DNA from 2 places in the Paenibacillus sp. P4_A7 genome. Region 2 is predicted to be linked to the other one. Evidence: a T-box and tRNA genes for the amino acid it is inferred to sense, from the RefSeq annotation. Region 2 holds a T-box; the other holds one or more tRNA genes.
The links. A T-box is a leader RNA that pairs with one kind of tRNA and senses whether it is charged. The one in region 2 lies ahead of metG (methionine--tRNA ligase), so its partner is inferred to be a tRNA-Met.

Region 1 (6,687 bases), on a different contig from region 2:
TTTGATTTGTCCGATTATGTTCCGACTGTAATTGATGGAATCAAAGCAGCGGGGGACAACAACATTTATGCATTAACCCCTACCTTTACTTCATCCGCACTCTTTTATAACAAAAAAATGTTCTTAGATGCGGGTATCGAGCCTCCAACTGACAAAATGTCTTGGGATGACACGCTTAACAAAGCTCGTCAAATGGCTAAAGGAGAAGGTGTAGACCGTCAGTTTGGCTTCTCATTTAACCGCTGGCAGTCTGACGGATTTAACGATACTCAGGTCTACAGTCAAGCTTTACAGCTGAAGATATGGGATGACAAAGGTGAGAAAATGCTTGTAAACAGTGATCAGTGGGAATCAGTCTGGAACACTGTTGCCTCACTTCATAAAGATAACATCGTACCTAATCAAGAATACTATACGCTTCTAAATGAGAAGAGAGGCGAAGCGGGCGGCAATGATCCGTTCTACGGTGATATGTTCATTAAAGGTAAGGTTGCCATGACAATAGGTGAATATAGCTATATTAATGAGCTTAAGAAAGCGTCGGACAACGCTTCGAAGATCAAAGATTTTGTACCCATTGATTGGGATGTCGTTACGGTACCTACTAACCCAACCGACCCTACTACAGGCGGAAATATTGGTCTAAATCAACTGATGGGTATTAATGCTAATGCACAGAACTCGAAGGATGCATGGGAATTTATTAAATACTCCAACAGTAAAGAGTGGGCTAAACTCAAATCAAGAAGCTTGTATGAGATGGTTGCTCGTAAAGAGTTTCTGAAGCCAATTGGCGGATTGCAATATAATATGGACGCATTCACTACTCTTAAGCCACTGCCACCGACTAATTCGAATGCGGATAGTATATTCAACGAAAAACCAGGTATCTGGAATGCTCAGCAGCTTGGCTATGAGTTATTCGCTGAAGTGATAAAGGGAACAAAGACGGCAAAAGAGGCACTTGCTGAATGGGAGACTAAAGGCAATGCTGTTCTTGAAGAGATAAAGAATAATCCTCAAGGTGGAGGCGGCGGCGTAATTAGCCCAATGATGAGATAAAGAGTTTTAGAGCCAAAGAGCGACCCAATGACGAAATGTCGTTGGGTCGCTTTTCAATGTGTTTTAGTTATCTTAGATCCTCTCAGAAACAGCATTAGACAGCATTAAATACTAAGTTTAAGATCGCTTCGAATTGCTTGATTTATCCGAATTTGGGTATTCTAATGACTATAAGATTAATTCAAGCGGCGAAAGCGCTGCAGTGCACATACATCAGGAGGGGTTCGATGATAAGATGGGTGTATTGGGTCCGACTATATGAAACAAAATTTCAAGCTGGTTGCCTTGTCAAACGAATGGAAAATGATTATTGGATATACGGGTACGAGTGTCCAAATGAAGTCGAGGTATTTCGATCGAAAAAAGGACGATATGGTGTGCGATTTATTCCGTGAAAAATAGTTTGTGAATTAATTTATAAAAATGCTTGACTTAAAACAGTCGAATATAGTATAGTAATTCTTGTCGCCAAAACAATAAGCTTCATAATCAAATGGAAACACGTCGCGGGGTGGAGCAGCCCGGTAGCTCGTCGGGCTCATAACCCGAAGGCCGCAGGTTCAAATCCTGCCCCCGCAACCAACCCTTTCGATGACTACGTTGAAATATACGTTTTTCGAGGGCCCTTAGCTCAGTTGGTTAGAGCGGTCGGCTCATAACCGATTGGTCGGGGGTTCGAGTCCCTCAGGGCCCACCATTTGCAAAGCTTATCTTCATGCCGGGGTGGCGGAACTGGCAGACGCACAGGACTTAAAATCCTGCGGTAGGTGACTACCGTACGGGTTCGATTCCCGTCCTCGGCATACCAGAACAATCTAGCAGTAGCAAGTTTTAAGAAGTACATAAGTAATATGTGGGGAACTGCAATCCTGTGTTAACACGCAAGATTCAAGTTGAAACTGAAAAAACCTCTTTTGCAGTATCTGACCAAATCAGATGCAAGCGAAGGAGGTTTTTTCATTGCACATGAACTTGACCAAGCTTACAATAAAGGCACGAGTAACAATGCATGAAGCAAAACACGGTTTATCAATCAGCTATCGGTTTCATGTCTTAGCCGTCTCTAATTTAGAAATAGGGCTTGTAAATAGAGGGCGAATATGGTATGCTATATTCTCATTGCGCATGATTTAATTGCGCCGGGGTGGCGGAACTGGCAGACGCACAGGACTTAAAATCCTGCGGTAGGTGACTACCGTACGGGTTCGATTCCCGTCCTCGGCATAACAGAACAATCTAGCAGTACATCGTTTTATGAACTATATATGGAAGAAAGAATCCCGTTTATCGACTTGCTAATCACAAGTTGAGAATAGGGATTTTTTTGTTCGAGACATATTTGCTATAATGAATAACGGAAGGGGACGGATTATTTGAATAGAGACGATAAGTTTGATACCCAGTTAAAAGAAAGCTCACGCAAGCTATATGCGCAAGTTTTTGCACTAAAGGACTCTTTACATAACGAATTGCTGGAGAGATACAAGAATGATCCTACAATAGCTGTGGATGGAGAGCGTTGGAAGCTATTAATTATGACTGCATCGGTTTCAACTGCTCTTTTTAGTACTGTTCTATCAGGGAATAAAAATTTCCTATTGCTCTATACTTATTTTAAAATAAAATTAAAAGAATATAATAGTGAAACTGAGACAACGATGGACGATTGCATGCAATATATCGCTGACCTGCGGAATGGTGTAGAATACAACTCGGAGCAATTTGCGGAGGCTATGGCTCTTTGGATGTATTTTAGTATTAGAGGTAAGGAACAGTTTGCCCAGGATGAATTAGCCCCATACAGTATAGTTGGACAGTTTATTCATGATTATTTTTATAATTGGTTTGATAAAAATGTAGCGTTAAATTAAATAGGCTTCAAGATGTTCAATCACGAAGGAGTGAGTAGCGTTAATGGCAGCAAGTAAGCATTATGTCGTATGGGTCGGCAACAGACCTGGTATTTATACAACGTGGAAAGAGTGTCAGGAGCAGGTAAATGGTTTTACAGGTGCCAAATTTAAATCATTTGAATCAGCTCAGCAAGCAGCTGTTGCTTTTAAGGAAGGGTGGAAGGGATACTGGGGTCAAGAGAAGGCTTCAGGAAAGGCTAAGCCTTACATAGAGGGGAAGAAGCTCAAAGCTACGGCAAGTGAACAAACCATCGATTATAACAGCATCTCAGTCGATGTAGGAACGAGAGGGAATCCAGGGCCTGTAGAGTTTAAAGGAGTAGATACGCAAACGGGTGACCTATTGTTCTACGTTGGGCCAATTCCGAATGGAACGAACAACCTAGGCGAGTTTATTGCCATCGTACATGCACTTGACTATTTAAAGAAAAAGGGCTCAACACAAACGATTTATACTGATTCTAGAACAGCTCTAAGTTGGATTCGCAATAAGAAGACAGGCTCGACATTGACACGCGACTCATCGACCGCTAAAATATGGGCTCTGACAGATTGGGCAACAGATTGGCTTCGCGATAATAAATATGACAATAAAATATTAAAGTGGAATACGGAGGAGTGGGGAGAAATAAAAGCAGATTTCGGCAGGAAGTAGGAGGAGATTTTATGACTGTGCTTTGCGATAATGATTGGTCTCACATTTTACAGGATGAGCTCAATCAACCTTATTTCAAAAAAATAGAAGCTTTTCTAATTGAGCGATCGAAGGATGCTGTTATTTATCCCCATACTGAGGACATATTTAGCGCCCTTAATTATACGACATACGAAGAAACACGCGTTGTTATTTTAGGGCAAGACCCGTATCACGGTTCTGGACAAGCGCATGGATTAAGTTTCTCCGTGCAGCCAGGAATTCGTATTCCACCATCACTGAAAAACATTTATAAAGAGCTGAATGACGACATAGGGTGTCCTATTCCGGATCATGGATCTTTGCAATCGTGGGCAAGGCAAGGTGTGCTACTGCTTAATACGGTGCTGACGGTTGAGGAAGGAGCGCCTAACTCCCATCAAGGGATTGGTTGGGAGCAATTTACGGATCGAATTATATCTACTTTAAATGAGCGGAACGAGCCTGTTGTATTTATGCTTTGGGGAAAGCATGCTCAAGCGAAAGCAGCTAACATTGATGCGGATAAGCATCATATCATTGCCTCGCCGCATCCGAGCCCGTTTGCAGCGAGAAGAGGCTTCTTTGGCAGCAAACCTTTCTCTAGAGCTAATTCATATCTTGAGAGCGTTGGGAGATCTGTTATAGATTGGACCATCCCCGAGCTAGAAGTGTCCCAATAGGAATAAAAAAGCTTCTCCACTATCTGATTAAGTCATCAGACAAGAGGAGAAGCCTTAGTGCTCTATTCAGCGATAATGCCGGTGCTGGATCCTGAGTTGTTTAAAACGATCGATCCTGGTAGCACTGGTTTGTATGTAGCATCCACGTAAGTAGATGCTACAGCATCGGTAATGACTTGAGGATACATTTTATCCGGTTCAGGAAAAGTTGTTTCTACGTAGATAATAGCTTGATCACCTTCAAAGCCAATGGAAGCAATACGAATACCATACCCAGGATGTGGAACTTTTGTACTAATGGTTACTTTGTTCACATCAGCATTTACTGAGGTCACAGATAGATTAATATCAAAAGCAGGTAGTTCAGGTTCAGGTTCAGGTTTGTCAGGAATAGGAGTGGTCTCCTTTACAAATTTGATGCCGTCATAAAGCCATCCAGCTGCTTCACTGCGGGTAATGGCTTGCTTCGGATAAAACTTGTTAGAACTGTCTAGCTGGACAATTTTGCTGATAAGCAGCTTTTGAATGCTGTTCATATACTCTTTTTTAACATCCTTCTCGTCTTCTAGAAGCATGAAGATTTCAGTAAAGGCATAGTCGCCTTTCTTGATTATGGCTTGAAATAAGTGGTGAGCGAACTGTTCGCGAGTCATTGTATCGTCCGCTTTTACTGTTTTAGGAATATCAAGTCCGTTTAGGCTCGCAATAATGAAAGCTTCTGAATACCAAGCATCATTCTTAATGTTAGTGAAATAGTCGCTTGTTTCCGGAGCTCTAATGAAGCGAATATGGTTAATATTGATATCCAATCCGCGTACGATCAAGGAAATGCCAGCTGCATAGGTCAGTTTACCTTGTGGATCGAATGTATCATTCTTCGTATTGCCACTAATTATCCCTAGCTTTTTTAGTTCAGCAATTTTTTGTGCATTTGGATCATTGTTAACGTCTTTAAATGCCCACGCTGTTTGTCCAAGCGTCAAAAGCATCATAGCAACTATAGTTATTATTAATAACGGTCTCTTCTTCATACGATCACCTCTTCTTTAATTTGCTGCAGCACTTATTAAACGCAACTCATTGTTATATTGTTGCTTAACTTTTAGAAAAAATTACTATTGACTTCAATATTGAATCCTGATATATTATTACTTGTCCCTAATACGATCTGATAGCTCAGCTGGGAGAGCGCCATCTTGACAGGGTGGAGGTCACAGGTTCGAACCCTGTTCAGATCACCATAACTTTTAACTCGTAAAGCCTTGATAATCAAGGCTTTTTTTGTTTTCACTATTAAATCAGCCTATGATTATTTGGTGCCATTTGGTGCCGTGATACGAATTTGATACGAATTGGGTCTTGATACGAATGATACGAATCTACTTGTTGCCGTAAAATGCTTTCCCGAACGTATCAGCAACGTCTTCCTGGATAAGAGCTTCCATGGTTTCTCGATCGATATTAATTGGGCGCTGACCAGATTTCTACACAATCAAATAATTTAAGTTCCAAAGATATTGAACATTGGCTGAATATTTAGTTATCAGAAGCATTCAGGGGGGGTGTCATTCGATAAAAAAAACACTCTCTAAGGAGTGTTAAATTAATTAGACCAAATATTTCGCGTAAAAACTTTCCTTCTGACCCGGAATCTTATTCTGATTACCTCACATGTGTTTTATCTAATGCTTTCGGTTAATGGTAACGGTTAAGGAATTCTTTTCAGGATCAGAAGCGTTTGCTCCCTTGATATAAAAGTTAGCGCTGGCCTTTGGAATTTGATACTTGATGTATGCCTTAGCAGTACGATTAACACCATTCGCAGCAATCATTGCTGTGAATCCGTCTATTTGAACACCAGCGGCAGCAGCACCATTTGCGATCCGTTCGTCAAACCAAACTGTAGCCGTTGTGAACCTCGTATCTATGAGAACGTCATTGCATTGGCATGGGCTCACTTACAGGCGCTTACTGTTTTCTTCATTGCCTTATACGTAGCGAGCACCTTAGCTCGTTTGATGGGCGGGAATATGAAATCCTTTTCCTTCTTGATAAGATCGCCCAAATTGATCATCCTCATCAGTTTAATTGAACTGTTGAGATTAATTTATGCAAGTGGACATGAGGGCGAGAACCCATCTGAATATTGAAGATCATGGGAGGTACTAGATGCAAGAGAGGATCACCTCGTGCTTTCTAATAGGGCAGCTGGGATCGTATTAAACAATTTGAACCCAAACAACCCTGTTAGAATAGATGTCATTTTTTTTTAGAGGATTCAGATGGTAAGTAATAATACAACTGGTGGAGTAGAGACTTTAATTTCTTATTTGGATGGGGTTCCAGAAGTTCAAGC
Region 2 (3,481 bases):
TAAATGGTACCAAAAGAATTTAGGTTTCAAACCAGCAAACAACGACCGTGTTGAGCCTGGGATGGTGATGGCTGTTTTGAATTATCCCGATCGGAATGGAAACCTGCCTTCACCTGGTTTAAGGCAAGTTGTACCCGCTCTGTTCCTTCATAAATCGGATGAAGAAGGCGGTCGATTACGCTTTTCATGGTCATTGGACAGCGGCAAACCCCATGCAATGGCATGTTTCATTACTCCACGGGTCGAGGAGCTACTTGAACGTTTCAATGAAAACGGAGTGAATATATTAGGAGAACGGGTGACAAGCGGACCAAACATAACGTTCGCTGATCCTGACGGTAGCATATGGGAAGTTTGGCAACCATAACCGATTATGTAGATCTATTACGTTAACGGGTGGAGGTTACATATGTTTGACAAAATAGATTTTAAATCTGGTCGCATCTGTTGGAGCGGGTTTGAACTTAATGAAACAGTTTCATTAGAAGAACAAATCTGGTCTCTTAAACTTGATATATTATTAGTTGATTATGGAGACAATTATTGTTTGGACTTTGGATGGTTGCCTGAATTTGATATTATCGAAGGGGCATTTAGACTTATGATCGTTAAGGATGAGAATTTCCAAAATCCAATATTTATTAGAAGAACAAAAGAGCTATCCGAGTTGCATAGTCTATTTATTGAAGCAATAAATTTTGTCGAAGATGAAATGAAATAATTAATTATTAAACKAATGTTTGAACAGATGAATGGGAGAGCGCACTTCAGAACTATCAAATCGATCATGCTAAAAAAAAAACGCGGTCATATTCCAGTTTAATGAGCATGGTGTTGGGCATTTTATTTCAAAAGATGATCAAATCATCAGTGTTTGTTCATCTCCTTTTGTTGGCAACGGCTTTGCTGAAATTGATATTATTACGGTTGATCAAATTGCTGAGCACCCGATGTATTGGTACAATCTGTAAAGGTATTGCGTTAAACCTTATCGTATTTTATGGCAAGCCCTCCACTTAATAACCTTGACATGAGATATTTTATTTCGTATTATTTACAATAACTTGAATATTCGGAAAAAAGCTATGAAGAGAAAGAGTACCATCGTGACGTCTTTTTACAGAGAGCCCCAGTTGCTGAAAAGGGGTAAAGAATAACCGTGGGAATATGGTCTCAGAGCTGCGCATCGAAGCCTCATATGGTTGTAGACTGCGCCGGAACCCGCACCCGTTACTGTGCTAGGGTATAAACGCAAAAGCGTCGTACCTGAAGAGGTCAATGTCGAAAGGCATTGATAAAATTGGGTGGTACCGCGGTGAGCAACAGCTCTCGTCCCTTTGGGATGAGGGCTTTTTTGTTTGTCCAAAAAAAGAAGGAGGAGTTTTAATGGCAAATATTTTTATTGGAGGAGCATGGCCATATGCGAACGGTTCTTTGCATTTGGGACGTTTGGCAAGTTTATTGCCAGGTGATGTGCTAGCACGTTATTTTCGTTCGAAGGGAGAAAAGGTGTTRTATGTTTCGGGYAGYGATTGCCACGGTACACCTGTCGCAGTWCAAGCCATTCAGGAGGGAGTCTCGCCGGGAGACATTGCAGATCGCTTTCATGAGGAATTTGCTGAATGCTTTAACCAATTAGGTTTTACTTATGATATGTACACACGTACGGACCAAGTTTTCCATCATCAGGTTGTTCAACAATTATTTTTGAGTCTGTTGGAAAAGGGTTATTTATACAAGAAAACAATACAACAGACCTATTGTGAAACAGATCATCAATTTTTACCAGATCGGTATGTGGAGGGTATTTGTCCGGTTTGTAGCAACCGAGCACGAGGTGATCAATGTGATTATTGCTCGACATTATTAGATCCAGCGGATCTAACGGACAAAACCTGCAAGATTTGTGGGAATCCCCCAATCGAGCGTCCGACTGAACATTTTTACCTAGAACTCTCAAGATTCCAAGATGAATTATCCGAATATTCAAAACAATCACAAGGTTGGAAAGAAAATGCTGTCCGGTTAACGGGACGATATTTAAAAGAGGGACTTCAAGATCGTGCGGTAACAAGGGATTTAACTTGGGGTGTCGATGTTCCGGTTAAAGAATTCGAAGATAAAAAAATATATGTTTGGATCGAGGCGGTAAGCGGCTATTTATCGGCTAGCAAGCAGTGGGCTGCTGAGACAGGCGGCAGTTGGGAATCTTTTTGGCTGAAAGAGAAGGAAGAAATAATTGCTTATTATGTACATGGCAAAGATAATATCCCCTTCCATACAGTCGTTTGGCCAGCATTGCTCATGGGTATTGGTGACCTCCATTTGCCAGATCGCATTATTTCATGTGAATACATGACCTTAGAAGGGAGAAAGTTTTCGACTAGTAATAATTGGGCTGTTTGGGTACCGGACATTATGAGTCGTTATCAKCCAGATTCTATTCGTTATTTTCTGATCGCAAACGGCCCTGAGAAACGGGATACTGACTTTTCATGGAGGGAATTTATCCATAGCCACAATGGTGAATTGCTTGGCGCGTTTGGTAATTTTGTTAATCGTACTTTGGCTTTTATAGACAAATCATTTGACGGGCGCATTCCTGAAGGTAATCTGAGTGAAGAGTGGAAAAGAACACTAGAGGGTTTGTATTTAGAGTCTGGTTCTTTAATTGAAGAAGGTCATCTAAAGGAAGCCATTGAACTGATTTTTACTCATGTTCGCCGAGCAAACAAATTCTTCGATGAACAAAAGCCATGGGTACAGATTAAAGAAAATCGCGATGCGAGTGGATTTACTCTTCATACATGCGTGCAAATAATAGTGAATCTTTCAAATCTACTGGACCCATTCATTCCCTTCTCCTGTGAAAAAATTAGAAAGTTTCTAAAGCTTAAAAAAACGATATGGAAGTTGACTCTAATTCCAGCTAGTCTAAAAATCCAAGATCTAGAGCTGTTGTTCCAGCGTATTGATAGTAGTCGAATTGATGAAGAAACAAGTTTGTTAGAGAAACGGAAATTGTAGTCGGACCTAACATGAAGGGTTAACCAGAGAGGGCTTGCTAATCGGCAGCCTCTCTGGATAATTATAAAGGTGATTGTTCTATTGATAGAGGTAGAATGTGATTATTATCGAATTACAATTAAATTAAATGTGAAGGAGGAACAAAATATGTCTATAGTCACGGATGCCAAAGGTAACATTTTTCTAGAGTTCTTTCCGATTGCTGAGGATGAAATTGAAAATTTCTCACTGGATGCGCCATTAACACATTCATTAATTGTTGTCACTTGTCAAGACAAGTATCTATTCATGTTAAACAAATGGAGAAAAAGCTGGGAATTACCTGGTGGGGTAATAGAGGAAGGAGAATCTGCTAGGGAGTGTGTAATCAGAGAGCTTTTTGAAGAAACCAACCAAACTGCACATCATGTTGTGTTCATGGGATTAATGAAATTTGATCTGCAGCCAGGTTTTC

Region 1: it has a tRNA-Met gene. The T-box ahead of metG (methionine--tRNA ligase) is inferred to sense a tRNA for this amino acid. The anticodon was not compared.

What each region holds. Positions count from the first base shown of each region.
Region 1 is NZ_JBFUHJ010000275.1:20-6,706, reverse strand. It holds gene AC1DWN_RS23445 (ABC transporter substrate-binding protein) at 1-1,062, shown strand, start outside; gene AC1DWN_RS23440 (hypothetical protein) at 1,290-1,457, shown strand; tRNA gene AC1DWN_RS23435 (tRNA-Met) at 1,568-1,644, shown strand; tRNA gene AC1DWN_RS23430 (tRNA-Ile) at 1,683-1,759, shown strand; tRNA gene AC1DWN_RS23425 (tRNA-Leu) at 1,780-1,865, shown strand; tRNA gene AC1DWN_RS23420 (tRNA-Leu) at 2,201-2,286, shown strand; gene AC1DWN_RS23415 (hypothetical protein) at 2,436-2,933, shown strand; gene rnhA (ribonuclease H) at 2,977-3,630, shown strand; gene AC1DWN_RS23405 (uracil-DNA glycosylase) at 3,642-4,331, shown strand; gene AC1DWN_RS23400 (S-layer homology domain-containing protein) at 4,394-5,362, opposite strand; tRNA gene AC1DWN_RS23395 (tRNA-Val) at 5,497-5,572, shown strand; gene AC1DWN_RS23390 (hypothetical protein) at 6,014-6,289, opposite strand.
Region 2 is NZ_JBFUHJ010000528.1:43-3,523, reverse strand. It holds partial or broken gene AC1DWN_RS30380 (VOC family protein) at 1-367, shown strand, start outside; gene AC1DWN_RS30375 (hypothetical protein) at 410-721, shown strand; gene AC1DWN_RS30370 (GNAT family N-acetyltransferase) at 810-971, shown strand; T-box leader at 1,077-1,340, shown strand; gene metG (methionine--tRNA ligase) at 1,387-3,027, shown strand; partial or broken gene AC1DWN_RS30360 (NUDIX domain-containing protein) at 3,109-3,481, shown strand, end outside.